2 regions of the Variovorax paradoxus genome follow, and region 1 is predicted to be linked to the other one. Evidence: predicted binding sites of a transcription regulator. Region 1 holds the regulator's gene; the other holds the start of a gene.

Region 1 (14,585 bases):
AGTTGCAGGACGGGGAGGACATCGAAACATGGCTACATCAGGACGGGCCGACGCGGGCTTTTCGCTCGTGGAGGTACTTGTTTCCATCGCGGTGCTGAGCGTCGGCTTGCTCGGCTCCATCGGCATGCTGCTCACGGCCGTTCGTACGGGCAAGGAGGCCGCGACGTTCGCAGCCGCAGTCAACCTTGCCCGCGACCTCTCCGAAAAGGTTCGCATGAATCCGGGCGTGGCGGCCAGGACCGATGCGGCCAATACCTATCTCGTGGCCAGTTGGACCGCGGATGGCGATGCTTCCGCTGATGCCGGCGGCGAATGCACAGCGGCAGCTTGCAATCCACAAAGCCTGGCTGCGTGGGACATGAACGAGTGGAAGCGCCGCGTGGCCAAGGCGCTGCCCGGCGCCCGCCTCAGCGTGTGCTTCGACGACAAGCCCTGGAACGCCTCCGTCGGCGAGTACGAGTGGGCATGCAGCCAGTCCGGCTCCAGCGTGGTCGTCAAGCTCGGCTGGGTTCCGCACGCCGACGCTGCGAATGCAAAGCACAACGGCGAGCCGCAGAGGGAGCGTCCGCCTCGCCTGGTGATGCAGTTGGTTTCTGGCTAGGCGAGCGGCGGACATGCACGCACCCGGCCTCCCAAGGTTTCCGGCCTTGCACCAGCATTCGCGCCAGCGCGGCATGACCTTGGTCGAGCTGATGATTGCGGCGGCCATCGGGCTCGTCGTGGTGCTTGCCGCCACGGCCACGTTCCTTGGCAGCAGGCAGCTCTTTGCCGCCAATGCGCAAGCGCAGGCGGTAGAAGATTCACTGAGGTTCGCGGCGTCCGTCGTGAGGGTGGCGGTGCGGCAAGCCGGCTATTCCGACTACGCGCCCGACCATGCCGGCGCCGACGGCACCGTGGCCATCGGCAGCAGCGCAAACCTCACGGCCGCGCCGGATGATCTTTTCGCCCTCGACATCGTCGGTGCGACCAATGCGCGGGTCGGCCTCACAGGCGAAAGCCACGGCAGCCACAACAGCAGGGGCGTGAACGGGAGCGACTCGCTGCGGGTGCGGTTTTTCGGGCGCAGCCGCGCGGGAGGCGGCGAGGCCGAACCCGACGGCACCATGATCGATTGCATGGGCATCGCGCAAGCCGGCCCGGCGGACGGCGAGCCTTCGCTCGCCGATCGAGCATGGAGCTTCTTCTTTGTGGCGGAAGCCGCCGACAGGGAACCCGAGCTCTACTGCAAGTACCGCAGCGACGGGCAGGGCACGTTCAAGTCCGAGCCGCTCGCGCGCGGCATCGAGGTGTTCAAGGTCGCCTACGCCTACGACGGAAACGGCGACGGCGTGCCCGAACGCTGGATCGATGCCGCGCAGCTGGAGTCGCAGGCCGGCTCCACCGCTGCCATCAACGGTGAATGGCGCAAGGTGGTCGGTCTTCGCATCGGCATGGTTGCGCGCAGTGGTCCTGGCATTGGCGAGGCCCGAACGCAGGGCGAACTTCTCTACCCCCTGGGCACCGACTTTCCTGGCGTGAGCTTCATGCCGCCCGCGGACGGGAGGTTGAGGCGCACCGCCACCTTCACGGTCATGCTGCGCAACGTCCTGAAGGAAACGGGGCCATGAACCGGGCCCGCCCTTCACCGCAACGGGGCTTCTCGCTGATCGTGGTGTTGCTGATGCTGCTCATTGCGATGGTGCTGGGTATCGGCGCGGCGCAGGTTTCGCTGGTGGGCGAGCGAAGCGCTCGCAACGACCGCGACGCCGAAGTCGCGTTCCAGGCCGCCGAAGCCGCGCTCGTCGACGCCGAGCGCGACGTGCTCGGCCCGAACCAGGCCGCCGCGCAGCGCCTGTGCCTTTTCAACAGCAGGGATGTCTCTGCCTTCGTTGCGGGATGCGGCGGCGCGGGCATTCACCAAGGGCTGTGCACCCAGGCCGAGGACGGCGCCAAACCGGTCTGGATCACTGCCGATTTCGCGGCCGAAAGCCGCACGTCGGTCGCCTACGGCACCTTCACCAACCATACCTACGCCACGGCCAATGCAGGCGCTCGCGGTGGCGCGCTCTCTGCGCGTGCACCGCGCTACATCGTGGAGGCGGTTCGCAACCTTGGCGGGTGGCAGTCCAGCCAGTTGCAAAGCGCGGGCGCGCGAAACGCTTCGCATCTCTTTCGCGTCACGGCCATCGGCTATGGCGTGCGGGATGAAACGCAGGTCGTGCTGCAAACCAGCTTGTACAAGCCGGCCGCCAGCCCGGGTTGCCCGTCCTGATTTTTCTTCTTCTTGTTGAAACGGAATCCGAATGCGTTTTACTGAAAGCCGCGTGCTGTGGGCGTCAGCTGTTGCCGCATGGGTGCTCTGCATCGGTACCTCGGTATTTGCAGCGGAGAGTGGCGCGGTGCCGGCCGTAGAACTCCCGAGCGAGCCGTTGTCCTCCATGGCCTCGCGCGTCGACCCGAACCTGGTGATCGACCTTGCCCTGGAGTTCTCGAATACCGGTGCGGCCTATCGCGGCAGCTTCGACTGGAAGAAGGTCTACCTGGGCTATTGGGATCCGATGGCCTGCTATGGCTACGCCCCCGCCGATGGCTACTTCAAGCGCATGGCCCCGGCAACCCGACTTGCAGCCGGCGAAATTGCTTGCGCACAGCAATGGAGCGGCAACCTGTTGAACTGGGCCGCCATGTCCACCATCGACGTGCTGAGGCTTGCATTGACGGGCGGCGACCGGGCGGTGGACGAAGCCGACCGGACCGTGCTGCAACGCACGGTGCTGCAGCAGGATTTCTACCGCAGCAGCTACTTCCCCGACAAGGCCGTGACCGGCAACCTGGACAAGCTCACGCCGCTGGTGGCGGGTAGCAGCAATGGCTTGCGCGCGGCGGGCACGCTTCACTTCAACCACTGCGCTGACCGCATGTTCGTCGGACCGAGCGCAAGCGGCAACTGCGCCAGCCCCGGCAATGACCAGCTATACGGCCCCGGCGCGGCAAGCGCTCCCTACTTCGCGCGGGTCGAGGTCTGCACTGCGGCCGAAGCCGCGGTGCGCGGCGGCCTTTGCCTCAAGTACCCAGGCGGCAATTTCAAGCCCGTCGGCGAGATACAGCGCTATGCGGACCGGCTTCGTTTTGCCGTGTTCGGCTATCTGCTCGACAACGACCCTGCCCGCTATGGAGGCGTGTTGCGCGCGCCAATGAAATACGCCGGACCCAAAAAGCTGGACACCGGTCTCGACAGGGCCGACAACCCGCAAACCGAATGGGAGGCCAGGACGGGTATCTTCCTCCGCGATGCGGTTTCCGGCGCGCAGGGCGGCCGGTTCAGCGGCGTCGTCAACTACCTGAACCGGTTCGGGCACGCCGGCGCCTACAAGAAGTTTGACCCTGCCGGCGAGCTCTACTACGAGTCGCTTCGCTACCTGCAAGGAAAAGTGCCCACGCGGGACGCAATAGCGGGTGTAGGCGCCGTCGACGACCCGAGAAAGGACGGGCTGCCGGTCTACAACGACACCGCGCAATGGCGCACCGACGGACACAAGGCTTGGGATCCCGTGGGTGCGAGCTGCCGCCAGAACTACATCCTGGCAATCGGAGATCTCGAAACGCACGGCGATCGTTCCTTGCCCGGGCTGCCGGGCGGCGGCCGCAGCTTCAGCAACGCGTCGTTCGAGCCGGACACTTCCTACTGGACCCGCCTGGTGGGCGCGTTCGAAAACCGCGAGTCGCTGTCCTATGCCCACCCTTCGGGAAAAGCCGGTCTTGCAACGACCGGAAACCGCGGCCTTCCAGCCTTCAACTACAAGGGCGGGGCGCAACTGACGGCAAGCACCATCGCAAGTGCGGAAACAGGCGCCGACAAGGGTTCGTTCGGCATGGCCGGGCTGGCCTATTGGGCGAATACGCAGAAGATTCGTCCAGACTATCCCGACGTGCGGGTCCAGACCTTCGGCATCGACCTGGATGCGGGTGGGCAGGGGGCCACCCGGCAAGCCCAGCGCGGCAGCGCCCTTTATCTCGCCTCGAAGTACGGAGGCTTTGCCGACAGCAACGCAGACGGCAACCCATTCAGAGCCTCGGTCGGCATTGGCCAGTCCGACGTGGCGGACAATTCCGAATGGGCCGAAGGCATCGACGACGACGGCCAGCCCAGGCCGTCCAACTATTTCCTGGCGGGTGAGCCGCGGCAATTGGTCGATGCAATCCACCGGATCTTCGAGTCGGCAGCGGCACCGCCAGGAGGGCGCACGGCGGACGCTGCCATTTCGTCGGACCGCATTGCGCAGGGCGGGAGCAGTCTTTATTTGGCGCGGTTCAGCGGACGCCGGTGGTCCGGCACGCTGCTGTCGTATCCGCTGGCCTACAACGCGGCCTCGGGCGGTGTGCACCAGGCCGACGAGCCGGCCTGGGACGCAGGGGCCTTGTTGACCGGCAGCGCATCGGCTCAGCCGCCAGTTGCGGCACGCGATCCTTCCAACCGGAACATCGTCACTCTTTCGTCGGCCGGCAGCGGCACGCCCTTTCGTTGGGACGCACTCGACAGTGTCCTGCGAAGCCATCTGAACTCCACGCCCTACGCGGTGCCCGCGGCATCCGATGCACTGGGTGTCGACCGGCTCGCATATTTGCGCGGTGACCGGCGCAAGGAATTGTCGGCGCCCGGCGGAGTGTTCCGCGTGCGCGACTCGGTCATGGGAGACGTTGCCAATTCGAATCCGCTGTTCGTCGGCGCGCCGAGCTCCCAGGCGCAAGGCGACGATTACTCCCGATTTGTCGAAACACACAAAGCGCGTTCAGCCGCCGTCTATGTCGGCGCGAACGACGGCATGCTGCATGCGTTTTCGGCCGCCACCGGAAGCGAACTCTTCGCCTATGTTCCACGCGCGGTGTTCGCAAAGCTCGGGGCCTACACCTCGCCCGGCTACGTGCACCAGGCCTATGCCGACGGGTCGCCTGCCGCAGCAGAGGCGCGGATGGCCGACGGCACCTGGAAGACCGTGCTGGTTTCCGGAATGGGTGCTGGCGCAACCGGCGTATTTGCACTCGATGTCTCGGACCCCGCTGCGTTTTCGGCTGACAAGGCGCTGTGGGAGTTCACGGGGCTCGACGACGAGGACATGGGCCACGTGCTCCAGGCTCCGCGCATCATGAAGTTCCGCATTGCCCCGGCAACACGTACCGAGGCTGCCGCCTACGCCTGGTTCGCCGTGGTTCCATCGGGCTTCAACAACGCCGATCCGGACAGGCGCGGGGCGCTGTTCCTGCTCTCGCTCGACAAGGCCGCTGGCGCTGCCTGGAGGCGCGGTGTCAACTATTACAAGATCGTGCTGCCGGTTCCGGCAGACAAGACCATGGTGAACGCCCTCGGCACGCCGGGCGACTACGCGGCTGCGGACGGATGGGTGCGCTGGCTGTACGCCGGCGACACGCAAGGCAACCTTTGGAAGTTCGACTTCACCGGCCGCGCGCCGTGGAACGAGGACAACGCACTCGGCTTGAAAGGGTTGCCGCTCATGGTCGCGATGTCGCCCGGCGCGAATGCCAAGCGGCAAGCCATCACCGTGGCGCCCGAGGTGGGAGCAGGGCCGAACGGGGGCGCGATCGTGCTGTTCGGCACCGGAAAATTCGTAAGCGCAGAAGACATCGGCAGCGCCAGCCGTGCCGTGCAAACGCTCTACGGCGTGTACGACTCCGGCACCGCCATTCCGCCGCACGAAACTCGCACCCAGCTTCAGCCGCGCACCGCCGCCGCTGCTACCGGACGAGCGTTGCCGGCCATTGTGGGCGAGCCCTTCGTCTACGGCGCGGGCAACGGCAGTGCGGCAAGCCGCCGTGGCTGGTATTTCGATCTTCCCGGATCGCTCGAATCGGGCGAGCGGCAAGTAACCCGGCTGACGCTTGCCGATGGTTATCTGTTCTTCAACACATTGATCCCTGGTGGCGATGCATGCGGCGCCAGCGCAGGCGGCCGCAGCTGCGCGGTCAACGCGATGACAGGGCTTTCGAAGGGCGGGACCTGCGTACCTTCGACGGTGGGTCCGTTGTCGTCGCCATTGCTGGCTGAGCTCGGCGAAGCAGCCTATGCCTCACCCGATGCGTTCGGACGCCGGTCTGCAACAAAGAAGCTCTCGGTGGTCAACGTCGGTTTGCGCGGCGGTTCGCCTGGAACCGGCATCTCCACCGTGCAGCCGGTGGAGGGCGGCAACGTTTCGCAAGTGGCCGGGCGCCTGAATTGGCGCCAGGTCATGGACTTCCAGGGAGCGAAGCCATGAAGGCCGCCAGGTTCGCGGGCGGCTGGTCCACTCGCATTCGCGGCTTCACCCTGATCGAAGTCATGATGGTGGTCGCAATCCTCGCCATCCTGGCTGCAACGTCTTATCCGTCATACCTGGGTTTTGTGCGCAAGGGCTGGCGCGCCGAGGCCCGCTCGGCCCTGATGCAGCAGATGCAGCAGCAGGAGCGGCAGTACACCCTGACAGGGCAATACAGGCGCTATGAAGGCGGATCCGGCGAGGGAGGTGCGGCCGGCAAGTATCTTGTCGAAAGCAGCAACTGCGAGGGGCAGGGCACCATCGACCGCTGCATCAGGCTGACGGCAACGCCCAAGCCGGGCTACTCCGATGCCGAGGTCGGGGCGATCTGGATCGACAGCATGGGAGACCGGGGCTGCAACGGCACGGCAGGGGCGGGGTGCTGGCAATGAGGCGCGGGCGCCGATTGGGGGCGGGCATGGCCGCGCTGCTGGGCGGCTTCACGCTGGTCGAGTTGATTGCCGTGGTGGCCATCATGGCCATTCTCGGTTCGCTGGGCGTTCCTGCTTTTCGCAGCTTGCTGCTCAACCAGCGGCTTGCCGCGGCTTCCAGTGGTTTTGTCGCCGCGCTGAGCCTGGCCCGCACCGAAGCCATCCAGCGTTCGCAAAAAATCCACGTCGGTGCGCTGGACGGAAGCAACTGGTCGAGCGGCTGGGCCGTCCAGGCCGGGCCCGAAGGCGCAATGACAACACTGCGCAAGTTCGAAAAGCTTCCGAACGGCGTGAGCATCGACGTGGAACTGGGAGACGGATTCGCGCGGGGGCTGGACTATGACAGCAACGGCTTTTCGCGCCGGGCGGGCGGCTCCGGGTTTGGCGCCGGGTGCCTCACGCTGAAGGCCGAGTCGGGCCGAAGAACTTCAATCGTGGTGTCGGCATCGGGCCGTGCCAGGGTCTGCAACCCCGACGTGCGGGGCGACTGCGGAAGTGGCGTTTGCGGCAGCGGCGGCAAGTAAGCAGGGCGACCGGGGCTTGTCCCGGCAGCAAGGCTCAGATGTCCCGCAGCAGTTGCCTGAACTCGTCCACGTCCTCGAAGCTGCGGTACACCGAGGCAAAGCGCACGTATGCGACCTTGTCCAGCTTCTTGAGCTCGCGCATGACGAGCTCGCCGACCTTGGTCGAATCGATTTCGCGCAGGCCGCTGGCCAGCAGCTTCTGCTCGATGCGCAGCAGGGCGTTGTCGATCTGCTCGATGCTCACCGGCCGCTTGCGCAGCGCCAGCATCATCGAGGCGCGTACCTTGGTCGAGTCGAAGTCGGCGCGGCTGCCGTCTTTCTTCACGACGACCGGAAAGTTGACGTCCGGCCGCTCATAGGTCGTAAAGCGCTTGTCGCAGGCGCTGCATTGGCGGCGCCTGCGCACGAAGTCGGCGTCTTCCGAAACGCGGGTCTCGACGACCTGCGTTTCAAGATGACCGCAAAAAGGGCATTTCATGCGGCCAGGTCTTGCGGACGATCAGCGGTAGACAGGGAAGCGGCTCGTGAGCGCGTGCACCTTGGCGCGCACAGCATCGATGTTGGCGGCGTCGCGCGGGTTCTCGAGCACGTCGGCCACCAGGTTTGCCGTGATGCGGGCCTCTTCGTCCTTGAAGCCGCGCGTGGTCATGGCGGGGGTGCCGATGCGCACGCCGCTGGTCACCATCGGCTTTTCAGGGTCGTTGGGGATCGCGTTCTTGTTGATCGTCATGTGGGCGGCGCCCAGCACGGCTTCGGCTTCCTTGCCGGTAATGCCCTTGGAGCGCAGGTCGACCAGCATCACGTGGCTTTCGGTGCGCCCGCTCACGATGCGCAGCCCGCGCTCGGTGAGGGTGTCGGCAACGATCTGGGCGTTCTTGACCACCTGCTGCTGGTAGGCCTTGAACTCGGGCGTCATGGCTTCCTTGAACGCGACGGCCTTGGCGGCAATCACGTGCATCAGCGGGCCGCCTTGCAGGCCCGGGAAGATGGCGCTGTTGATGGCCTTCTCGTGCTGCGCCTTCATCAGGATGATGCCGCCGCGCGGGCCACGCAGGCTCTTGTGCGTGGTGGAGGTCACCACGTCGGCATGCGGCACGGGGTTGGGGTACACACCCGCAGCCACCAGGCCTGCGTAATGGGCAATGTCGACCATGAAGATCGCGCCCACGTCCTTGGCCACCTTGGCGAAGCGTTCGAAATCGATGCGCAGCGAATAGGCCGAGGCGCCGGCGATGATGAGCTTGGGCATGTGCTCGTGCGCCTTGCGTTCCATCGCGTCGTAGTCGATGGCTTCGTTGGCATCCAGGCCGTAGCTCACCACGTTGAACCACTTGCCGCTCATGTTGAGGGGCATGCCATGCGTGAGGTGGCCGCCTTCGGCCAGGCTCATGCCCATGATGGTGTCGCCGGGCTTCAGAAAGGCCAGCATCACGGCCTCGTTGGCCGATGCGCCGCAATGCGGCTGAACGTTGGCGGCGTCGGCGCCAAAAATTTGCTTGATGCGGTCGATGGCCAGCTGCTCGGCCACGTCGACATGCTCGCAGCCGCCGTAGTAGCGCTTGCCCGGGTAGCCTTCGGCGTACTTGTTGGTGAGTTGCGAGCCCTGCGCGGCCATGACGGCCGGCGAAGCGTAGTTTTCGCTCGCGATGAGCTCGATGTGGTGCTCTTGGCGGGCGTTTTCGGCCTGGATGGCAGCCCAGATTTCGGGATCGGTCTGTTCGACCAGGATGTTGCGTTGATACATGGCAGTCCTTTGAAGACGAGGTCCTTGTTCTTCAACCAAACAAGGGCTGCCCAGGCGAACGGCTGAACGCCTGTATGGATGCCAGGCGGCACGCTTCCCAGTGGTATTCCACGTCAGCGCGTGGCACCTTTGGAGGTGCTGCGCCTATCGCCAGTCGCGTACGGAACGGAGTGTAGCTCACCCCATGGTCTCGGCCATGGGGAAGGGGCTCAGGAAACCTCGGAAAGCAGTGCGACTTTTTGAGGGTCGGCTGCCGGCTCGGCGGTTTGCTCCCGCTTGGGAGGCACGGCCGTGGGAATCGGCTGGGCCCGGACGATGGGCGCCGAGGGCGCTGCCATCGTCGGCGGATTGCGGCCGTTGGCCACCTGCAGCAGCCGCTCGTGCTCGGCCAGGACCTTGCCGGCATAGCCACCGTCGTCATCGAGATTGGCTGCACCCACGTAGTAGCGCAGGCCGCCTTCGAGCGAGCCGGCGCGGGCGATGCATTCCTGCAGCACCTTCACGCCGACGCGCATGTTGGTCACGGGGTCGAAAGCGGTGAGCGTGCCGCCGGCGCTTTCGTATTTGTCGCCGTGAACGCGGGTCATGACCTGCATCAGGCCCTGCGCGCCCACATGGCTCTGGGCGAACGGGTTGAAGCTCGATTCCACGGCCATGATGGCGAGGATCAGCGTCGGGTCGAGCTTGGTGCGCTTGCCCAGGTTGTACGCCTCTGCAACCAGCACGCTCAGCGGTTCGGCCGCAACGCGGTACTTCTTGCTCAGCCAGTAAGCCACGGCGGCCTGCTGCTTGGGCAGGTCGCCGGGGCTTGCGGCCGTGGTGCGCACAATCGCGGTCGGCTCCAGGTCGGTGGGCTCGGGCGCGGGCTTGCGCGACTGGAGCCAGCCCATGAGCTGCTCCTCGCCGGTCTGGCGGAGATCGGGCCGCGCCACCAGGGCGAGAGCCGCAAACACAATGGCCAGGCCAACCAGTGCAAACCCGTTGTGGGTGATTTCAAAAAAGCCGTCTGCCACATCGGACGCAAAGGTCCTTAGCCCGCGGGCTGTGGCATCAAACGCCTTGTTCATCGCTCTTCCTTTCTATGCGGCACCTGATCGCAGCGCCCGGAGGGCGACGGATAAGGCGGCGGCGCTTGATTGGTACGAATCAGGCTCCGCGCATGGAGGTGTAGGGGTGAGGGCGCGGCGACCTGATCAAGCCGTGGGGATTCGGCAGCGGGTTCAGGGGCCCCTGCTGGGTCTGGGGCAGGCCAGGGGCAGGCGGATTCTAGCGTGGCTAAATACTCGGTCAAGCATAAGGATCTATTTCCTTATGTGATTACATATTTAAACAAATCCAACTTTTTGATTCGAAGCACAAGGGAAATCCCTTGGGAGCAGGCATTGCATTGCAGGCGAGCGGCGTCTAATCTGAACAGGCCTGAGTTCTCAGGCGGTTTTCCGAAATCCGGCAGCCCGAGGTGCAAGTCAAGGGCTCGAACGATGGAGGATCCACGGCGGCAATCTCTTGCTGCCAGCACGGCAGGAACCATTGACTTCCGGTCGCGCGAAACGATGGCATGGGTCTTATGCCCGCCATCAAGCCCGGTAATGAGACTTTCGTCGAATTGCCGGGCTTTCTTGTTTCTGGCTTTGCTTCTCTTTGCGGCACACTCCCGCGATGGATGTAGCTTCGCTCAAACAAAACAAATGGATGCGGCGTGGGATCGTCGCCTTGTTGATTCTTCTGGCCTTGTGGGCCATTGCGTGGCTCGCTGTTCCGCCCATCGCCAAGAGCCAGATCCAGAAGATCGCAAGCGAGAAGCTCGGCCGGCAGGTCACCGTAGGCAAGATCGACTTCAAGCCCTGGACCCTCGAACTCGCGCTGAACGACCTGAGCATTGCCACGGCCGACGGCAGCCGGCCCCAGGTGGCCATCAAGCGAATCTATGCCGATGCCGAGCTGCAGTCGCTCTTGCGCCTGGCGCCTGTGATCGATGCGGTGTCGGTCGAGTCGCCTGCCATCCTCCTCACCCATCTTGCCGACGGCAAATACGACATCGACGACATCGTGGCCAAGCTCGCGGCCGGCTCGCCGCCCGACCCCAAGGCCGAGCCGGCGCGCTTTGCGATCTACAACATATCCATCAAGGACGGCGCGGTCGACTTCGACGACCAGACCGTCAAGCGCAAGCACGAGCTGCGCGACTTCGTGCTGAACGTGCCGTTCCTGAGCAATCTGGCTTCCAAGCGTGACATCAACACCGAGCCCAAGCTTGCCTTCACCCTCAACGGCAGCAAATTCGACTCGGCAGCGCTCACGACGCCGTTCGCCGAAAGCCGCAAGACCGACGCCCATGTGCAGTTCAAGGGGCTCGACCTGGTGCCGTACCTGGGCTACATACCCGGCGGCTTGCCGGTGAAGCTGCAGGCCGGCAGCCTGGATGCGGACCTGAAGATCGACTTTGCCCAGGCTCCCGCGCCCGGCCTGAAGATCACCGGCACCATCGAAGCCCGCGGCGCCAAGCTGGGGGATGCACGGGGCCGCGACTTGCTGGCGTTCGAGTCGCTCAAGCTGGCGCTGGCCGACGTGCGGCCGCTCGAATCTGTATTCCACCTGAGCGAAGTTGCGCTCTCCAGTCCGCAGCTTGCGGTCGCCCGCGATGCGAAGGGCCAGCTCAACCTGCTGGCCACCGATCCGGCCACCGGGGCTGCCGAAAAAGTGGCGGCCGCTCCCGCTCCCGCTGCTGCGGCAAGTGCTCCGGCCGGCAAGGCGCCTGAAAAACCGAAGCTCAAGGTCCAGGTCGACAAGCTCGCGCTCAGCGGCGGGCGCATCGGATGGCGCGACGAAACCGTCAAGCCTGCAGCGGTGGTCGACCTGAGCGCCCTCGGCCTCGATGTGACCGGTGTGACCTGGCCCATGGAAAAGCCGGCCCAGTTCAACGGCAGCACCGCCGTAGCCGGCGCAACGCTCAAGTTCAAGGGCAACGCCACCGACAAGGCGGCCGACGTACAGACCGAAGTCGAGGCGCTGCCGCTGTCGCTGGCGGCTCCTTATCTGGCGCAAAGCCTGGAGCCCACGCTCGACGGCAAGCTCAGCGGACAGATCGACATCGCCTGGGCGCAGCCCGACCTCAAGTTCAAGGCCCGGCGCCTGGCCGCCGACGGCCTGGCGCTCACCCAGGCGAAGACCGCCCTGGCGAGCGTCGGCCGCTTCGAACTGGTCGACGCCGAGGTCGACATGACGAAGCACACGCTGAACGTGGCCTCGTTCACCGCCACCAATCCGAAGGTACATATAGAACGCGACAGCGAAAAGCGCTGGATGTTCGAGCGTTGGCTCAAGACGCCCACCGCCGGCGGGGCGGCGGAGGCCAAGGTGGCCGCGCCAAAGCCCGCGGACGCCGGGACCGCGGCGGCATCGTCCGCCGCCAACACCAAGCCGTGGGCATTGACCATCGGTACGCTCGCGGTCGGCAACGGCACGCTCTCCTATGCGGACAAGGCCAGTGCCACGCCGGTGGCGGTCGAGATCACCGCACTCAACCTGAACGCGCAAAAGGTCGCGCCCGAGACCGGCACGGTGTCGCCCCTGCAGATTTCAGGACGCATCGGCTCGCGGCGGGCCGAGCCGGGCCGCTTCGACTACAAGGGCCACGTGGTGCTCAAGCCGCTTTCGGCCGAGGGCCGGCTCGAAGTGGCGTCTTTTCCCGCCCACGCGTTCAAGGCCTACTACGGCGATGCCCTCAACGTGGACATCCGCCGCGCGTTCGCGAGCTATCGCGGCACCGTGAAATATGCAAGCGCACCGGCGGGCATGACCCTGAAGCTTGCGGGGGACACGGCACTCGACGACTTCCGCGCCAACAGCGTCTCGCTCACCCAGTCGCCCGGCTTCGACCGCAATACGAACCAACTGCTGAGCTGGAAGACCTTGAGCCTGCGTGGCCTGCAGGTGAGCATGGCGCCCAACGCGCCGCCGGCGGTGGACGTGCGCGAAACCACCCTGACCGACTTTTTTGCCCGTGTGATCGTCGACCCTACCGGGCGGCTGAACCTGCTGAACCTGACCAAGAAGGGCGAAGCGGAAGGCAATGCCGCGGCGGCAACCAGTGCCGAGGCAAAGACCCGCAGGAGCCTGGGCGGAACCAGCACCACCACGGCGCCCCTGCCGCAGTCCGGCGGCGCACCGGCGTCGGCCGAGGCCATCGTCGGCGGCAGCCCCGAGCCGGCCAGGCCGGCTTCGGCCGCTGTTGCAACGGTGCAGGCCGAGGCTGACACGGGGCCCAAGCCGGTCATCAATTTCGGCCCGATGAGCCTGGTCAACGGGCGCATCGACTTCACCGACCTGTTCGTCAAACCCAACTACTCTGCCGACCTGAGCGAACTGACCGGCAAGCTCAGCTCCTTCTCGTCGAGCCCGCCCAAGGGCGAGGGCGGCCGCCCGGCGCTGGCCGACCTGGAACTGCGTGGCAAGGCACAGCAGACGGCGGCGCTTGAAATTACCGGCAAGCTCAATCCACTGGCCAAGCCGCTCGAGCTCGACATCACGGCCAAGATGCGCGATCTCGACCTGGCGCCGCTGTCGCCATATTCCGTGCGCTATTCGGGCCACGGCATCGAGCGCGGCAAGATGAGCATGGACGTCAACTACAAGGTTGCGGCCGACGGCCAGCTCACGGCTACCAACAAGCTGGTGCTCAACCAACTGCAGTTCGGCGACGAAGTGCAGGGCGCTCCCAACAGCCTGCCGGTCCGGCTTGCAGTGGCCCTTCTTGCCGACCGCAATGGCGTGATCGACGTCGACTTGCCGCTGCGCGGTTCGCTCAACGATCCGCAGTTCAGCATCGGCCCGCTGATCTTCAAGGCCATCGTCAATCTCATCGTCAAGGCGGCAACGTCGCCGTTCAGCCTGCTCACAGGTGGACTCGGCGGGGGCAGCGGCGAGTCGAGCACCATCACCTTCGAACCCGGCAGTTCGGTGCTCGGCGCCAGCGCCAAGGAAAGCCTGGACAAGGTCGTCAAGGCCCTGGTGGAGCGTCCGGCCCTGCAGATGACCGTGGTGGGCACTGCCAGCCTCGAGCGCGAGCGCGAGGCCTACCAGCGCCAACGCCTGCGCCAACTGGCCCAGGCCGAAAAGCGGCGCGCGGCGGTCCGCGGCGGCCAGGCGGCAACCGATGTTCCGCCGGTCACGGATGCCGAATATCCCGAACTGCTGACGGCCGTCTACAAGCGATCCGACATCACCAAGCCGCGCAACATGGTCGGGCTTGCCAAGGACCTGCCGGTGAAGGAAATGGAAAACCTGCTGATCACCAGCATCCCGGTCGATGAAGAGTCGATGCGGCAACTGGCCGTGGAGCGCGGCGCCGTGGTGCGCGACTACCTCTTGGCGCAAAAGCTTCCGAGCGAGCGCTTGTTCCTTGGCGCCGTGAAAACCAAGGCAAGCGGTGCCGACTGGAAACCGGGCGCCGAACTCGACCTGGCCATGAAGTAGGGCAAAAGAGCACTTGGTTTTTTGCGCCGGCCCGCTATATATGTAGGCCGCCGCCCGGGCCTGCCGGCAGCTATTTGGCTGCTGTCCCGGCATGGAATTCAACCGCCCGCCACAACTGGGTGAA
Region 2 (14,585 bases), 560 kb from region 1:
CCGACAACATCCGCACGATGGGTGACAAGGTCTCGGCCAAGCAGGCCATGATCAAGGCCGGCGTGCCTTGCGTGCCCGGCTCCGAGGGCGAGCTGTCCGACGACGCCGCCACCAACAAGCGCATTGCGCGGGCCATCGGCTATCCGGTCATCATCAAGGCCGCGGGCGGCGGCGGCGGCCGCGGCATGCGCGTGGTGCACACCGAAGCGGCACTGGTCAACGCGATCCAGATGACCAAGGCGGAAGCCGGCGCTGCTTTCAACAATCCGGCCGTGTACATGGAGAAGTTTCTCCAGAATCCGCGCCACGTTGAAATCCAGATCCTGGCCGACAAGCACAAGAACGCGGTCTACCTGGGCGAGCGCGACTGCTCCATGCAGCGGCGCCACCAGAAGGTGATCGAGGAATCGCCGGCGCCCGGCATTCCGCGCAAGCTGATCGAGAAGATCGGCGAGCGCTGCGCGGCGGCCTGCAAGAAAATCGGCTACCGCGGCGCCGGCACTTTCGAGTTCCTGTACGAAAACGGCGAGTTCTATTTCATCGAAATGAACACGCGCGTGCAGGTGGAGCACCCGGTGACCGAGTTCACCACCGGCATCGACATCGTGAAGACGCAGATCATGGTGGCGGCGGGCGAAAAGCTGCCGTTCACCCAGCGCCAGATCGAAATGCGCGGCCACGCGATCGAGTGCCGCATCAACGCCGAAGACGCCTGGAAGTTCACGCCGTCGCCGGGCCGCATCACCATGTGGCACCCGCCGGGCGGCCCCGGGGTTCGCGTGGATTCGCATGCGTACACCAACTACTTCGTCCCGCCCAACTACGACTCCATGATCGGCAAGATCATTGTGTATGGCGACACGCGCGAGCAGGCCATGGCGCGCATGCGCACGGCGCTGAACGAAACCGTGATCGAAGGCATCCAGACCAACATTCCGCTTCACCGCGAACTGATGGTCGACGCCAAGTTCATGAGCGGCGGCACTAACATCCACTATTTGGAAGAGTGGCTGGCGGCGCACAAGCGCTGAGCAGCACCCGACGCCACCATGTTTGAACTTCGCCTGATGGCGCCGGAAGACCGGGTCGAAATGCTCAGCGACGCGCTCGACGCACTCGACGCGCTGAGCGTGTCGGTGGAAGATGCCGACGCGCAGACCGATGCCGAGCAGGCGCTGTTCGGCGAGCCCGGCATGCCGCCGCCCAAGGAGGGCTGGCAGCGGTCGCGCGTCATCGCGCTGTTCGCCGACGAAGCACTGGCCAAAGAGGCTGCGTCGGTGCTCGCGCTGCAGGACTTCTTCGAAGGCTGCGCGCTGCTCGGCGTGGCGCCGGTGCCCGACCAAGACTGGGTGCGGCTCACGCAGTCGCAATTCGCGCCGGTCGAGATCACGCCCGAATTCTGGATCGTGCCCACCTGGCATGAGCCGCCCGAGCAAGCCAGGCAGTTGATCAGGCTCGACCCGGGGCTCGCCTTCGGTACCGGGACGCATCCCACCACGCGCATGTGCCTGCGCTGGATCGCGAAGCAGGGCGAAGGTGCATTCAGCGACCAGCGCGTGCTCGACTACGGCTGCGGCTCAGGCATTCTTGCCATTGGCGCGGCAAAGTTCGGCGCAATCGATATCGATGCCGTCGACATCGACGAGGCCGCCGTCTCGTCGACACGCCTCAATGCCGAAGCCAATGGCGTGCGTCTGAATGCCGGCCTGCCGGAAGCGGCCAAGGGCAACTACAACACGGTGCTGGCCAACATCCTCGCGACGCCGCTCAAGGTGCTTGCGCCCTTGCTGCGCAGCCACGTGGCGCCGGGCGGGTCGCTTGTGCTCGCCGGCATTCTCGAGCGGCAGGCCGACGAGCTGAAGCAGGCCTATGCGCCCTATGCCGCGCTCGAGGTGAGCGACAGCGAGGACGGCTGGATCCTGATGACGGCTCGCTGCTGAGCAGCGCGGCCGGGATTTCGCACCGCCGCGCACCGCTCGCGGGGCGGGGGCCCGACCCTACAATCGCCCGGTCATGAGCCTTGTCACGCGTTGCCCCGCCTGTGCCACCACCTTCAAGGTGGTGCGCGACCAGCTTCGCATCTCGGATGGCTGGGTGCGTTGCGGCCGCTGCAGCAATGTCTTCGACGCCACGCTCGATCTGCACGAGGCGCCAGACGGCGTCCCGGGTCCGGCAGCTACACCTCCGCCTCCAACGGAGCCTTCCGCAAAGGCCGAAGCGGAGTTCGCGTCGGAGTCTTCGCATACCGCGGAAGACGCGGACTTCTTCGACGACGAACCTGAGCATATTGAACCGTCGGACGCTGTCCCTTCGTCGCCGCCGGAAGAGACTGACGAGCTTCTGCCGCCGGCACCGCTTCCCGAGACCAGGCCCGCACCTGGGAATGCGCCAAGTCCCGCAGCCGCCACGCCGTCCGCAACGGCCTTCGTCCTGCCCGCGCACGGAATCATTGCCGACGAACTGTGGTCCGACTTCGAAGCCAATGAGCCCGAATGGCGGCCTCCGGCAAGTTCGCTGCCGCCGTTTCCGAACATCGACCTGAATCTTGCGGCACCGCCTTCGCCGCCGCCACCACCGCCGCCTCCATTGCCGGCCTTGCGCATCAAGGCCCGCGAAATGGCGGCGTCTGCCAGCGTCGAAGACGAAAAGCACGAGGCCGCACAGGACCGCGACCAGGTGCAGATGCAAAAGGCGCTGCGCCGGGCTCGCATCAAGTCGGCCAAGATCGCGAGTGCCAAGGCGCGCGACGAACGCAGCGCCGCAAAGGCGGCGGGCTCGATGGTGCGAGAGGCGAGCGAACCCGATGCGGATTCGGGTCCCTTGCCGCTCCCTGCGCCGATTCACGAAGCAGAGGACTCGGACAGGGCTCCTTTCTCCGGTGACGAGAAGGTGGACCGTGGCACCGAAGGGTTCTGGCAGCGCGGCGTCGTGCGATTCGCGCTTTGGTTCTTGGCCGTGCTGGCAGTCCTGCTGTTCGCAGTGCAAGTGTTGCATCACGAGCGCGACGGCATCGTGGCCCGCCAACCGAACCTGCGCCCGGCGTTTGCTGCGATGTGCCGGTTCACCGGCTGCGAGCTCATGGCGTTGCGCCAGATCGGCGACATCGTGATCGAAGGCGCGGCCTTCGCGCGCGAGAAAACCGGCAACAACGACTACCGGCTCAGCTTTACCTTGCGCAATGGCGCGATGGTTCCGCTGGCCATGCCGGCCATCGAGCTTTCGCTGCTCGATACCCAGGAGCGGGCAGTGGTGCGCCGCGTACTCACGGCTTCGGACTACGGTGCGCCGGCGGTGCTCGCGGCGCGTTCCGATCAGGCCGCGTCGCTCCCGCTCACGCTGTCGGCAACGGAGTCGGCAACGCTGCCGCCCATTGCCGGCTACCGCGTGGAAGCGTTCTATCCTTAGGCAGGGTTCGCGCCCGCGCCTTGTTCATTTCATCCCTTCACCTTCAACCAACGGCTCACCATGGCAGCAGTGATTTGCGGTTCCCTCGCGTTCGACACCATCATGACTTTCGAGGGCCGGTTTGCCGACCAGATCCTTCCGGACCAGCTGCACATTCTCAATGTGTCGTTCCTGGTGCCGGGCCTGCGGCGTGACTTTGGGGGCTGTGCCGGCAACATCGCCTACAGCCTCAACGCGCTGGGCGGCACGGCATTGCCGATGGCCACGCTCGGAAGCGACGGAGCCGACTACCTGGAGCGCCTGCGTACGCTGGGCATCAGCACCGAGTTCGTGCGCCAGCAGGGCGACACCTTCACCGCGCAGGCGATGATCATGAACGACGTCGACAACAACCAGATCACGGCGTTTCATCCCGGTGCAATGCAGCAGGCGCATCTCACGAAGATCGCCGCCCGCGAAGACATCCGCGTCGGCATCATCGCGCCCGACGGCCGCGAAGCGATGCTGCAGCATGCCGAGCAATTCGCCGCCGCCGGCATTCCGTTCGTGTTCGATCCGGGCCAGGGCCTGCCGATGTTCGATGGCGAGGCGCTCAAGCACTTCATCGACCTGGCAAGCTGGGTGGTCGTCAACGACTACGAGGGAAAGATGCTCTCGCAGCGCACCGGCTGGGGCCTGGCCGAAATTTCCAAGCGCGTGCGCGGCCTGGTCGTTACCTTGGCGGCCGAAGGCTGCGAGGTGTGGACCGACGGTGAGCGCGAGCACGTGCCGGGTGTGACGCCGACCGCGGTGGTCGAACCCACCGGCTGCGGCGATGCATGGCGCGGCGCGCTGCTTTTCGGTCTGGAAAAGGAATGGCCGCTTGCGCAGTGCGCGGCACTTGGCAACCGCATCGGTGCGCTCAAGATCGCGCAGCGCGGGCCTCAGAACTATCAGATCGACAAGAAGGCGCTGGGCCTCTGAGCCGCCCGTCGCTCGCTCGCCTTCGCGGGCGGCGCGCATAAAAAAAGCCCGGCACCGTGAGGTGCCGGGCTTTTTGCCGTCAAGGCCGCTGAGAAGCTCAGGGCTTGCTGGCCGTCGGAAACGGCCAGGCTGCCTGCGGGTTCAGCGTCGTTTGCGCAGCAGGAGCAGGCGCTGCGGCAGGTGCTGCCTTTGCGGCCTTCTTCGCAGCAGGCTTCTTGGCAGCAGCGGCAGGCTTGGCAGCGGGCTTTTTCGCGGCTTTCTTGGCCGCAGCCTTTTTGGCAGGAGCCTTCTTGGCGGCAGCCTTCTTCGCAGGGGCCTTCTTGGCAGCGGCCTTCTTCGCCGGAGCCTTCTTCGCCGCCGCCTTCTTGGCAGGAGCCTTCTTCGCTGCGGCCTTCTTCGCCGGAGCCTTCTTGGCAGCGGCCTTCTTTGCCGGAGCTGCCTTCTTGGCGGCTACCTTCTTCGCAGGCGCCTTCTTGGCGGCTACCTTCTTGGCAGCGACCTTCTTGGCCGGCGCCTTCTTCGCTGCTACCTTCTTGGCGGGAGCCTTCTTAGCGGCCGCGACCTTCTTTGCCGGAGCCTTCTTTGCAGCGGCTTTCTTAGCCGGCGCTTTCTTTGCAGTTGCCATTTCTATTTCTCCTTGATCAAGTTGAAAAAATCAACCTATTGAAGCACTCCGCGCACGTTGGTAGCGCAAAGCGATTCATGGCGTTGGAATCTGTGCTCCAGCACCATGAACACCTGAGCCCTCGTCCATGCCGCGCTCTTCGGCGCGATCGGTGGCAAGGGCAATTCTTGAATTCATTAATTCTTATCGGAAAGATTCAATCCCAGGAGAGCGCGCCACCCGACTGGTACTCGATCACGCGGGTCTCAAAGAAATTGCGCTCTTTCTTCAGGTCAATCATTTCGCTCATCCAGGGGAACGGGTTTTCCTCGTTCGGGAAGAGCGTTTCGAGGCCGATCTGCTGTGCACGCCGGTTGGCAATGTAGCGCAGGTAGCCCTTGAACATGGAGGCGTTCATGCCGAGCACACCGCGCGGCATGGTGTCTTCGGCGTATTTGTACTCGAGCTCGACGGCCTTCATGAAGAGGGCCTTGATCTCGGCCTTGAACTCGGGAGTCCAGAGGCCGGGGTTCTCGAGCTTGAGCTGGTTGATCAGGTCGATGCCGAAATTGCAGTGCATCGACTCGTCGCGCAGGATGTACTGGTACTGCTCGGCGGCGCCGGTCATCTTGTTCTGGCGGCCCAGCGCAAGGATTTGCGTGAAGCCGACGTAGAAGAAGAGACCTTCCATCAGGCAGGCGAACACGATGAGCGACTTGAGCAGCGTCTGGTCGGTTTCGTGCGTGCCGGTCTTGAAGTGCGGGTCGCTGATGGCGTCGATGAACGGGATCAGGAACTGGTCCTTCTCGCGGATCGACGGCACTTCGTTGTAGGCGTTGAAGATCTCGCTCTCGTCCAGGCCGAGCGACTCGACGATGTACTGGTACGCGTGCGTGTGGATCGCTTCCTCGAAAGCCTGGCGCAGCAGGAACTGGCGGCACTCGGGCGCCGTGATGTGGCGATAGGTGCCCAGCACGATGTTGTTGGCGGCCAGCGAGTCAGCGGTCACGAAGAAGCCGAGGTTGCGCTTGACGATGCGGCGCTCGTCTTCGGTCAGGCCGTTGGGGTCTTTCCACAACGCGATGTCGCGCGTCATGTTCACTTCTTGCGGCATCCAGTGGTTGGCGCAAGTGGCGAGGTATTTTTCCCAGGCCCACTTGTACTTGAACGGCACCAGCTGGTTGACGTCGGTCTGGCCGTTGATGATGCGCTTGTCGGAAGCCTTGACGCGCTGCGCTGCGACGGGGGCCGTGGGTTGTGCAATCGACGAAGTCGGAGCGTCCACCGGTCGGCCTGCGGGCAAGCCGCTGGTCGATGCGTGGTGTTGCTGCAATCCTTGTTGCATATCCTTTGGTAAGGAGGGCTTGACTTCTTCGTCCCAGGTCAACATAGAAAAATCCAATGCTCAATTATCGGAGCAACGATGTGAGTTGCAAAGTGCTCGTTCACGTCGCGCTCCATTTATGTGGTTGTTATGTTGCTCTCATGCATCGCGCGATGTCAGTCAATGCCGTGATCGACTGAGGGTTCGCGCGTTGTGCATGGACCTCGCTCGCTTCACCGACGCGTCATTGGCATGCTTCGCAAGTCGGATCGTCCACGCCGCAGAACGCGATGTCGGTTGCAGGAATCGCGTTCATCTGCGCCTTTGCTGCAGCAGCTGCTGCGTCGAGTGCGCTCATGCCCGACGGTGCATCGCTGCCCGACGACACCGCATTGAGGCGGCCCGATTGCACGGTGGATTTTTCGGCGTGCGTCGCGCTCTGCGTGCGCAGGTAGTAGGTGGTCTTCAGGCCGCGCAGCCATGCGAGCTTGTAGGTGTCGTCGAGCTTCTTGCCCGATGCGCCGGCCATGTAGATGTTGAGCGACTGCGCCTGGTCGATCCACTTTTGGCGACGCGAGGCGGCTTCGACGAGCCACGTGGTTTCCACTTCGAACGCGGTGGCGTAGAGCGCCTTCACGTCTTGCGGCACGCGGTCGATCGGACGCAGCGAACCGTCGAAGTGCTTCAGGTCCATCACCATCACGTCGTCCCACAGGCCCAGGCGCTTCAGGTCGCGCACCAGGTAGTGGTTGATCACGGTGAACTCGCCCGACAGGTTCGACTTGACCGAGAGGTTGCCGAAGCAAGGCTCGATGGAGGCGTCGACGCCGATGATGTTCGAGATGGTCGCGGTCGGTGCGATGGCCACGCAGTTGGAGTTGCGCATGCCGTCGGCCTTGATCTTCTGGCGCAGCGCGTCCCAGTCGAGCGTGGCCGAGCGGTCGACCTCGACATAGCCGCCGCGTGCTTTTTCAAGCAGGTCGAGCGTGTCGATCGGCAGGATGCCCTTGTCCCACAGCGAGCCCTTGTAGCTCGAGTACTTGCCGCGTTCCTTGGCCAGCTCGGTCGAGGCCCAGTAGGCGTGATAGCAGATGGCTTCCATCGACTCGTCGGCAAACTGAACGGCTTCTTGCGATGCGTAGGGAATGCGCAGTTCGTACAGCGCGTCCTGGAAGCCCATCAGGCCCAGGCCGACCGGACGGTGGCGCAGGTTCGAGTCGCGCGCCTTCTTCACGGCGTAGTAGTTGATGTCGATCACGTTGTCGAGCATGCGCATGGCAGTCGAGATCGTCTTCTTGAGCTTTTCCTGGTCGACCTTGCCGTCCTTCAGGTGCTGCAGCAGGTTCACGGAACCCAGGTTGCAAACGGCGGTTTCGGTGTCGCTGGTGTTCAGCGTGATTTCGGTGCACAGGTTCGACGAGTGAACCACGCCGGCGTGCTGCTGCGGCGAGCGCACGTTGCAGGCGTCCTTGAACGTGATCCAGGGATGGCCGGTCTCGAACAGCATTGTGAGCATCTTGCGCCACAGGTCCGACGCCTGGATGGTGCGGGCAGGCTTGATCTCGCCGCGCGCGGCCTTTTCTTCGTAGGCGACGTAGGCCTTTTCGAAGTCGGCGCCGAACAGGTCGTGCAGGTCGGGCACGTTGGAGGGCGAGAACAGCGTCCAGGTGCCCTTTTCCATCACGCGGCGCATGAAGAGGTCGGGAATCCAGTTGGCCGTGTTCATGTCGTGCGTGCGGCGGCGGTCGTCGCCGGTGTTCTTGCGCAGTTCCAGGAACTCCTCGATGTCGAGGTGCCAGGTTTCAAGATACGTGCAGACCGCGCCCTTGCGCTTGCCGCCCTGGTTCACCGCCACGGCGGTGTCGTTCACCACCTTGAGGAACGGCACCACGCCTTGCGATTCGCCGTTGGTGCCCTTGATATGGCTGCCCAGCGCGCGCACGCGGGTCCAGTCGTTGCCCAGGCCGCCTGCAAACTTGGAGAGCAGGGCGTTTTCCTTGATCGACTCGTAGATGCCGTCCAGGTCGTCGGGCACGGTGGTCAGGTAGCAGCTGGAAAGCTGCGAGCGCAGCGTGCCGGCGTTGAAGAGCGTGGGCGTGCTCGACATGAAGTCGAACGACGACAGCACTTCGTAGAACTCGATGGCGCGGGCTTCGCGGTCGATTTCGTTCAGCGAGAGGCCCATGGCCACGCGCATGAAGAAGGCCTGCGGCAGCTCGATGCGCGACTTGCGCACGTGCAGGAAGTAGCGGTCGTACAGCGTCTGCAGGCCAAGGTAGTCGAACTGGTTGTCGCGCTCGGCCTTGAGCGCCGCGCCCAGGCGGGGCAGGTCGTACTGCAGCAGCTTCTCGTCGAGCAGTTCGTTCTCGACACCCTTCTTGATGAACTGCGGGAAGTAGTCGGCGTAGGTTTGCGCGCGCTCGGCGGGCATGACTTCGCGACCGATGATTTCCTTGAAGATCGTGTGCAGCAGCAGGCGGGCGGTCGCGAAGGTGTAGTCGGGGTCCTTCTCGATGAGCGTGCGGGCGGCCAGGATCGAGGCCTTGTACACCTCGTCGAGCGGCACGCCGTCGTACAGGTTGCGCATCGTCTCGGCGACGATCGGCGCGGCGCTGATGCCGTCGCCCAGGCCTTCGCAAGCCGATTCGATCAGGCCCTTGAGTTCGTTCAGGTCGAGCGCCACGCGCTCGCCGCGGTCCAGCACGTGGAGCAGCGGCGCGGCCGGCGCTTCCTGCGTGCCTTGCTTGGAACGCTCTTGCGTGCGGCGTTCGCGGTACAGCACATAGGCACGCGCGATTTCGTGGTGGCCGCCGCGCATCAGGCCGAGCTCGACCTGGTCTTGCACGTCTTCGATGTGGAAGGTGCCGCCGCCCGGACGCGAACGGACCATCGCGCGGATCACGCCTTGCGTGAGGGCGTCGACCGTTTCACGCACGCTGGCCGAAGCCGCGCCCTGGGTGCCGTGCACCGCCAGGAAGGCTTTCATCATCGCGATGGCGATCTTGTTGGGTTCGAAGGGAACCACGGCGCCGTTGCGGCGGATGATCTGGTAGTGCGCAAGGTTCTGGCCGGTGGGCGAGCCAGCAGTGTCTCGTTGCTGCTGCTGCGGCGTCGAGGGAACGGCACGCGGGGTCGATGGGGTGTTCAGGGCTGTTTGCATTCGCTTCCTCTCGGTGTGGCAATTCTTGTTGGGTGGCAATGCCTTGGCGGGGCATTGCGCCGGTGCGTGATGACCGGACGGAAGACACTATATCTAGGGTGCGAAGCGTCTACAACCACTAGATGTAGTGTTTTTTGAGATATTCAACACAGTGGCGTATTTGTTTGGGCGCGGCACTCGGCCAGCGATGCCCCATGAATACTGGCCTATGGTCGCGCAACCCGCGCGGGCTGTGGCTTGCAAGCGGATTTGGGCCTGCAAGGCGCATGGTTGCTGGAGGCGCGCTCTGGATTTTAGAGATTGCTGCGGCGCAAGAACGCCGCATCGCATACCGCCGGCCGATAAAAAAAATTAGAGCGGCAGCACCTGTTCGGGGAACATCCGCGGACTCCAGCCGAGCTGGCCGCGCAGCAATTGCCAGTCGAAGCCCGCGCCCGGATCCTGTTTGCGGCCCGGTGCAATGTGCTCGTGGCCCGCGATGAACGCGATGGCGTAGTGCTGCGCAATCGCTGCGCAAAGGCTGGCCAGCGTTTCGTATTGGGCCTCGTCGAAGGGCTGGCCTTCCAGGCCTTCGAGCTCGATGCCGATCGAATCGTCGTTGCAGTTTTCGCGGCCGCGCCAGGACGACACGCCCGCATGCCATGCGCGGTCGTCGCAGCTCACGAATTGCCAGAGTTCGCCGTTGCGCCGCACATAGAAGTGCGAGGAAACCTCGAGGCCGCGAATGGATTGGAAGTAGGGATGCGCGTCCCAGTCGAGCTCGTTGGTGAAGAGTTGCTGCACCGCATTGCCGCCATATTCGCCGGGCGGCAAGCTGATGGAGTGCAGCACGATCAGGTCGGTCTGCGCGCCTGTCGGTCGCGGGCCGAAATTCGGCGATTGCAGCGCCTTTGCAAAGCGGTACCAGCCGGCGCGCCAGAGGCCGTCGCCGCCGCTCGCGTTGGCCGCTGATGCTTCAGTCGTCGGCATTGCTCGCGGTGCCTTCTTCGCCATTGGGCGTGGTGATGCCCAAGCGCGCGATGCGATAGCGGATCTGGCGCAGGCTCATGCCGAGCCGCGCGGCGGCCGCGGTGCGGTTGAAGCCGCTTTCATGCAGTGCGCGCACAAGAATTTCGCGCTCCTGCTGGTCGAGGTAGGCCTGCAGGTCGGACGGCAAGGGCGGCGGCGCGGTCTTGGGTTCCACGAAGGATGCGGCTGCGGGCGCCGCAGCGGCGGGCGGTTCGCCGTCGTCCGGCGGCGGAGAAGGCGAGGGCGCCGAAGCCGCAAGCCCCGCGACGGCGGGTTGCCCGCCTCCCATCAGGTCCAGGTGCAATTCGTCGCCGTCATTGAGTGCCACCGCCCGGTGCAGCAGGTTCTCGAGTTCGCGCACGTTGCCGTGCAGCGGATGCTGCGCAAGACGCTGCAGCAGGTCGGCGGAAAGATGCGGCACCGGCAGCCCGCCGTCATGCGCGATGCGCGCAAGCAATGCAGCGCACAGCGCCGGCAGGTCTTCGCGCCGGTCGCGCAGCGCGGGCACCGCAATCTCGATCACGTTGAGCCGGTAGAAAAGGTCCTGGCGGAAACGGCCGGCGTTGACTTCTGCGTGCAGGTCTTTGTGGGTGGCGCTCACGATGCGCACGTCGACTGCGTCTTCCTGAGTGGAACCGATGGAACGCACGCTGCGCTCCTGGATTGCCCGCAGCAGCTTGGACTGCATGGCCAGCGGCAGGTCGCCGATTTCGTCGAGAAACAGCGTGCCGCCGCGCGCGGCCTGGAAGTAGCCGTCGCGGTCTTGCGACGAGCCGGTGTACGACCCCTTGCGCGCACCGAAGAATTCGGCTTCGAGCAGGTTCTCCGGAATGGCGCCGCAGTTGACCGCGACGAACGGGCCGTCGCTGCGCTGGCTGCAGGCGTGTACGGCGCGTGCCACCAACTCCTTGCCGGTGCCCGATTCGCCGCGCACCAGCACGGGCGCCATGCCGCGCGCAACCTTGGCGATGCGCGACTTGACCAGGCGCATCGGCTCCGAGTTGCCCACCAGGCGTTCGAGGGCCGCGATGCCGCCGCCTGGAACGACGGGGGTGTCGCCCGCACGTTCGCCTTGCGCCGCCGGTGCCGCTTTCGTGGCCTTGGCTGGCGCGGCCTGCTGTGCTTGAACGGCCGATGCGACCACGGCGCGAAACTGCTTCAGGTCGACCGGCTTGGTCAGGTAGTCGAAGGCGCCGGCTTTCAGCGCCTCGACTGCGTTTTCGGCGGAGCCATAGGCTGTCATCACCACGCAGCGCTCGGTGCGCTGGTCTTTCTGGATGCGGTGGATGATTTCCATGCCCTGGCCGTCGGGCAGCCGCATGTCGGTGATCACCGCATCGAATTGGCCGGCCTCCAGGTGCTCCCACGCTTCCGAAACGCTGCCCGCGGCTTCCACGCGGTAGCCCTCGCGCAGCAGCGTGAGTTCATACAGCGTGCGCAGGTCGGGCTCGTCGTCGATGACGAGGATGTTGGCCGGGCGCTGCAGCGAAGGAGGGATGGGAGTGGTCACGGCGCTATTGTGTCAGCCGGTTTTCGCTGGGGGCGAAGCTGACGAAGAATTCGTTGCCCTCGGGTCCGCCCGCGACAAGCGCCCGGCGCTCGTAGCCGATGGTGGCGCCATGGCGCCTGCACAGTTCGCGGCACAGGAACAGGCCGAGCCCGCTCGATCGGCTTTCGGACGAGAAAAACGGCTCGAACAAATGGCGCTGCACCGCCGGTTCCAGGGGTGCGCCGTCGCTCCACACTTGCAGGCTCGGGCGGGCTGAGCTGCCGCGCTGCATGGTGGTGACGACCTGGATCGAACCCTCGCGCTTGCCGGCGTAGCGCGCCGCGTTGTCCAGCAGGTTCACGAGCAGCCGGCGCAGGTGCTCGACGTCGAAGCGCACTTCGCTGTCGGCGGCATCGAGGGTGATCAGAACGCCCTGGCGCTGCGTCTGGCGCACCCACTCTTCGGCGAGTGCGCGTACCGCGGGGTCGAGCACGACCTGCTCGCCCAGCGAAAGCACGCGCTGCTGGCGTGCTCGCGAAACGTCGAGCACGTCGTCCACGATGCGCGCGAGCCGCTGTGCGTTGTGCTGCACCATGCTTGTCAGCTTGCGGTGCGCGGGATCGGTCAGGTCTTCGTTGAGCAGCGCGCTGGCCTGCGTGATGGCGGCCAGCGGGTTGCGGATTTCATGCGCCACCGCGGCCGACATGCGGCCCATTGCGGCCAGCTTTTCGGTGCGGATGCGGGCCTCGATTTCGCGCAAGTCCTGAAGGAACATCACGCACAGGCTGTCCACGCGCTGGTCGCTGGTGGGCGTGAGCCGCGTGCGCACCCGCACTTCGCGCGCCGCGCCGCGCGCTTGGGCCACCGGAATCTCTTCGGATTGCGGCGCGCGGCGTGCGAAGGTCTGGCGCGCCAGCGCGGCAAGCGCGTGCCATGCGGGCTGCGTGTGCAACGCGAACGGAAGAGGGAGCTTTGCCAGGCCCTGACCCAGGATGGCGTCGGCGGCGGGGTTGGCCGCATGCACCATGCCTTCGGCGTCGATCACCAGCACGCCTTCGCTCAGCGTTTCGATCACCAGGTCGTTCACCTGCGCCTGCATTTGCGCGCTGCTGCGATTGCGCAGCGCCGTTTCTTCTTCGCGCGCCAGCCGGCGGGCCAGCTCGTGTGCCAAGAGCGCCACCACGAAGAGCCCTGTGCCGGTGAGCGCCGCCTGCACGAACCGCGTGGACGAATCGCCGGGCTGCTGGAGCCAGTGCCAGCCCGCGTCGGCCAGCAGCAGCAGCGTGACGGTGGCCGTGGTGCCCAGGCCGACGGTCACCGTTCCGAGCACCGCGCTCATGAGCACCGGCAGTGCGAACAGCGGCGTGTAGTTGATATTGCCGCCCTGCAGCACCTGGAGCGCAGTGAAGGTGCCCAGGTCGATGCCGATGGTCACGAACCACAGCGCCGCAAAGCCACGGATGGGCGGCTTGAAATGCGCGTAGCGCGCCCCCAGCCAGCTGGCGGCCAGGTACCCCGCCGAAAGCGCAATGGCCAGCGGCTGCATCGTCTGGCCGAGCGCAAGGGCCACGCCCTGCAGCAGCACGAGCACCAGCGCCACAAAGCAGCGCGCCGCCATGAAGCCGCGCCACAGCCGCAGCAGCGCGGCGCTTTCGCTCCGGCCCGGTTCGAGCACGTCCCAATCGGTGGTGATGGCCTCGGCGCGCGACCAGAGGGACGAACTCATGGAAGCAAGACCCGTTCAGCCGCGTTCCGCGGCGTCACGGTGTGCCGCACTGCAATACACCGCGTCGCCCGGGCCGCCGAGCGCATCGCTTGCAGGCAGGTGCAAGCCGCAATGCGCGCAGCGCAGCATGGCCTTGGGCGGCGCAGGTGCGGCGGGCTGGCGTTGGGCGCGGGCCGCCTTTTCGCGCTGGGCGTCGCGCATTTCTTCGCGGCGGTTCTTGCGCCAGAGCCAGATTGCCACCCAGAGCACCGCGAGAACGAGCAGGTATTTCATGCCGTGCCGCGCGCCAGCACCACTTCGAGCACAAAGCGCGATCCCACATAGGCCAGCAGCAACAGGGCCGAGCCCGCATACAGCACGCGGCGTGCCGTGCGGCCGCGCCAACCAAAGCGGACGCGTCCCACCAGCAGCACGGCAAAGCTCATCCAAGCCAGCACCGAGAACACCGTCTTGTGGTCCCACTTCCAGGCGCGCACGGTGGCGCCGTACAGCGTTTCACTGAACAGCAGGCCTGCGAGCAACGTGGCGGAAAGCAGCACGAAGCCCGCTGTGACGAAGCGGAAGGTGAGCCGTTCGAGCGTGAGCAGCGGTACGCCGGCTTGCGGCTCGGTGGCGAGGCGAATCTGTTTTTCGGCCCGGGTGATCAGCCACGCATGCACCACCGCGGCGCCGAACAGTCCATACGAGGCAATGCCCAGTGCAAGGTGCAGCGGCAGCCAGGGCGATGCTGAAACATGAAGCGGCGTACCGGGAAACATAACCGCCAGCAGCACCGCGGCCGCGCCCAACCAGGCCAATGCCCGCCGAACCTTCAGCTGCGGGTACATGCGGCTTTCGACCGCGTAGACGGTGAGCACCAGCCATGCCGTGACGGAAAGGGCCGGCGCAAAGCCGAACCTGGGCTCG

Evidence for each region. Region 1 encodes NrdR, which represses ribonucleotide reductase genes. Its sites were predicted from a motif close to CACNANATNTNGTG; they were not measured.
Region 2: a site for NrdR is predicted at 9,573-9,586, ahead of QHG62_RS23055 (ribonucleoside-diphosphate reductase subunit alpha). Genes of this name have one in related genera too.

What each region holds. Positions count from the first base shown of each region.
Region 1 covers NZ_CP123990.1:5,353,925-5,368,509, reverse strand. The annotation lists gene pilV (type IV pilus modification protein PilV) at 29-601, shown strand; gene QHG62_RS25685 (PilW family protein) at 648-1,607, shown strand; gene QHG62_RS25680 (pilus assembly PilX family protein) at 1,604-2,251, shown strand; gene QHG62_RS25675 (pilus assembly protein) at 2,283-6,248, shown strand; gene QHG62_RS25670 (type IV pilin protein) at 6,245-6,679, shown strand; gene QHG62_RS25665 (GspH/FimT family pseudopilin) at 6,706-7,242, shown strand; gene nrdR (transcriptional regulator NrdR) at 7,277-7,720, opposite strand; gene glyA (serine hydroxymethyltransferase) at 7,742-8,986, opposite strand; ZMP/ZTP riboswitch at 9,028-9,154, opposite strand; gene QHG62_RS25650 (lytic transglycosylase domain-containing protein) at 9,196-10,053, opposite strand; gene QHG62_RS25645 (DUF748 domain-containing protein) at 10,646-14,461, shown strand.
Region 2 covers NZ_CP123990.1:4,789,297-4,803,881, forward strand. The annotation lists gene accC (acetyl-CoA carboxylase biotin carboxylase subunit) at 1-1,031, shown strand, start outside; gene prmA (50S ribosomal protein L11 methyltransferase) at 1,050-1,940, shown strand; gene QHG62_RS23035 (zinc-ribbon and DUF3426 domain-containing protein) at 2,014-3,405, shown strand; gene QHG62_RS23040 (carbohydrate kinase family protein) at 3,466-4,368, shown strand; gene QHG62_RS23045 (histone H1-like DNA-binding protein) at 4,466-4,993, opposite strand; gene QHG62_RS23050 (ribonucleotide-diphosphate reductase subunit beta) at 5,190-6,362, opposite strand; gene QHG62_RS23055 (ribonucleoside-diphosphate reductase subunit alpha) at 6,541-9,456, opposite strand; gene ampD (1,6-anhydro-N-acetylmuramyl-L-alanine amidase AmpD) at 9,808-10,425, opposite strand; gene QHG62_RS23065 (sigma-54-dependent transcriptional regulator) at 10,412-11,974, opposite strand; gene QHG62_RS23070 (two-component system sensor histidine kinase NtrB) at 11,979-13,679, opposite strand; gene QHG62_RS23075 (PP0621 family protein) at 13,695-13,952, opposite strand; gene QHG62_RS23080 (cytochrome C assembly family protein) at 13,949-14,585, opposite strand, start outside.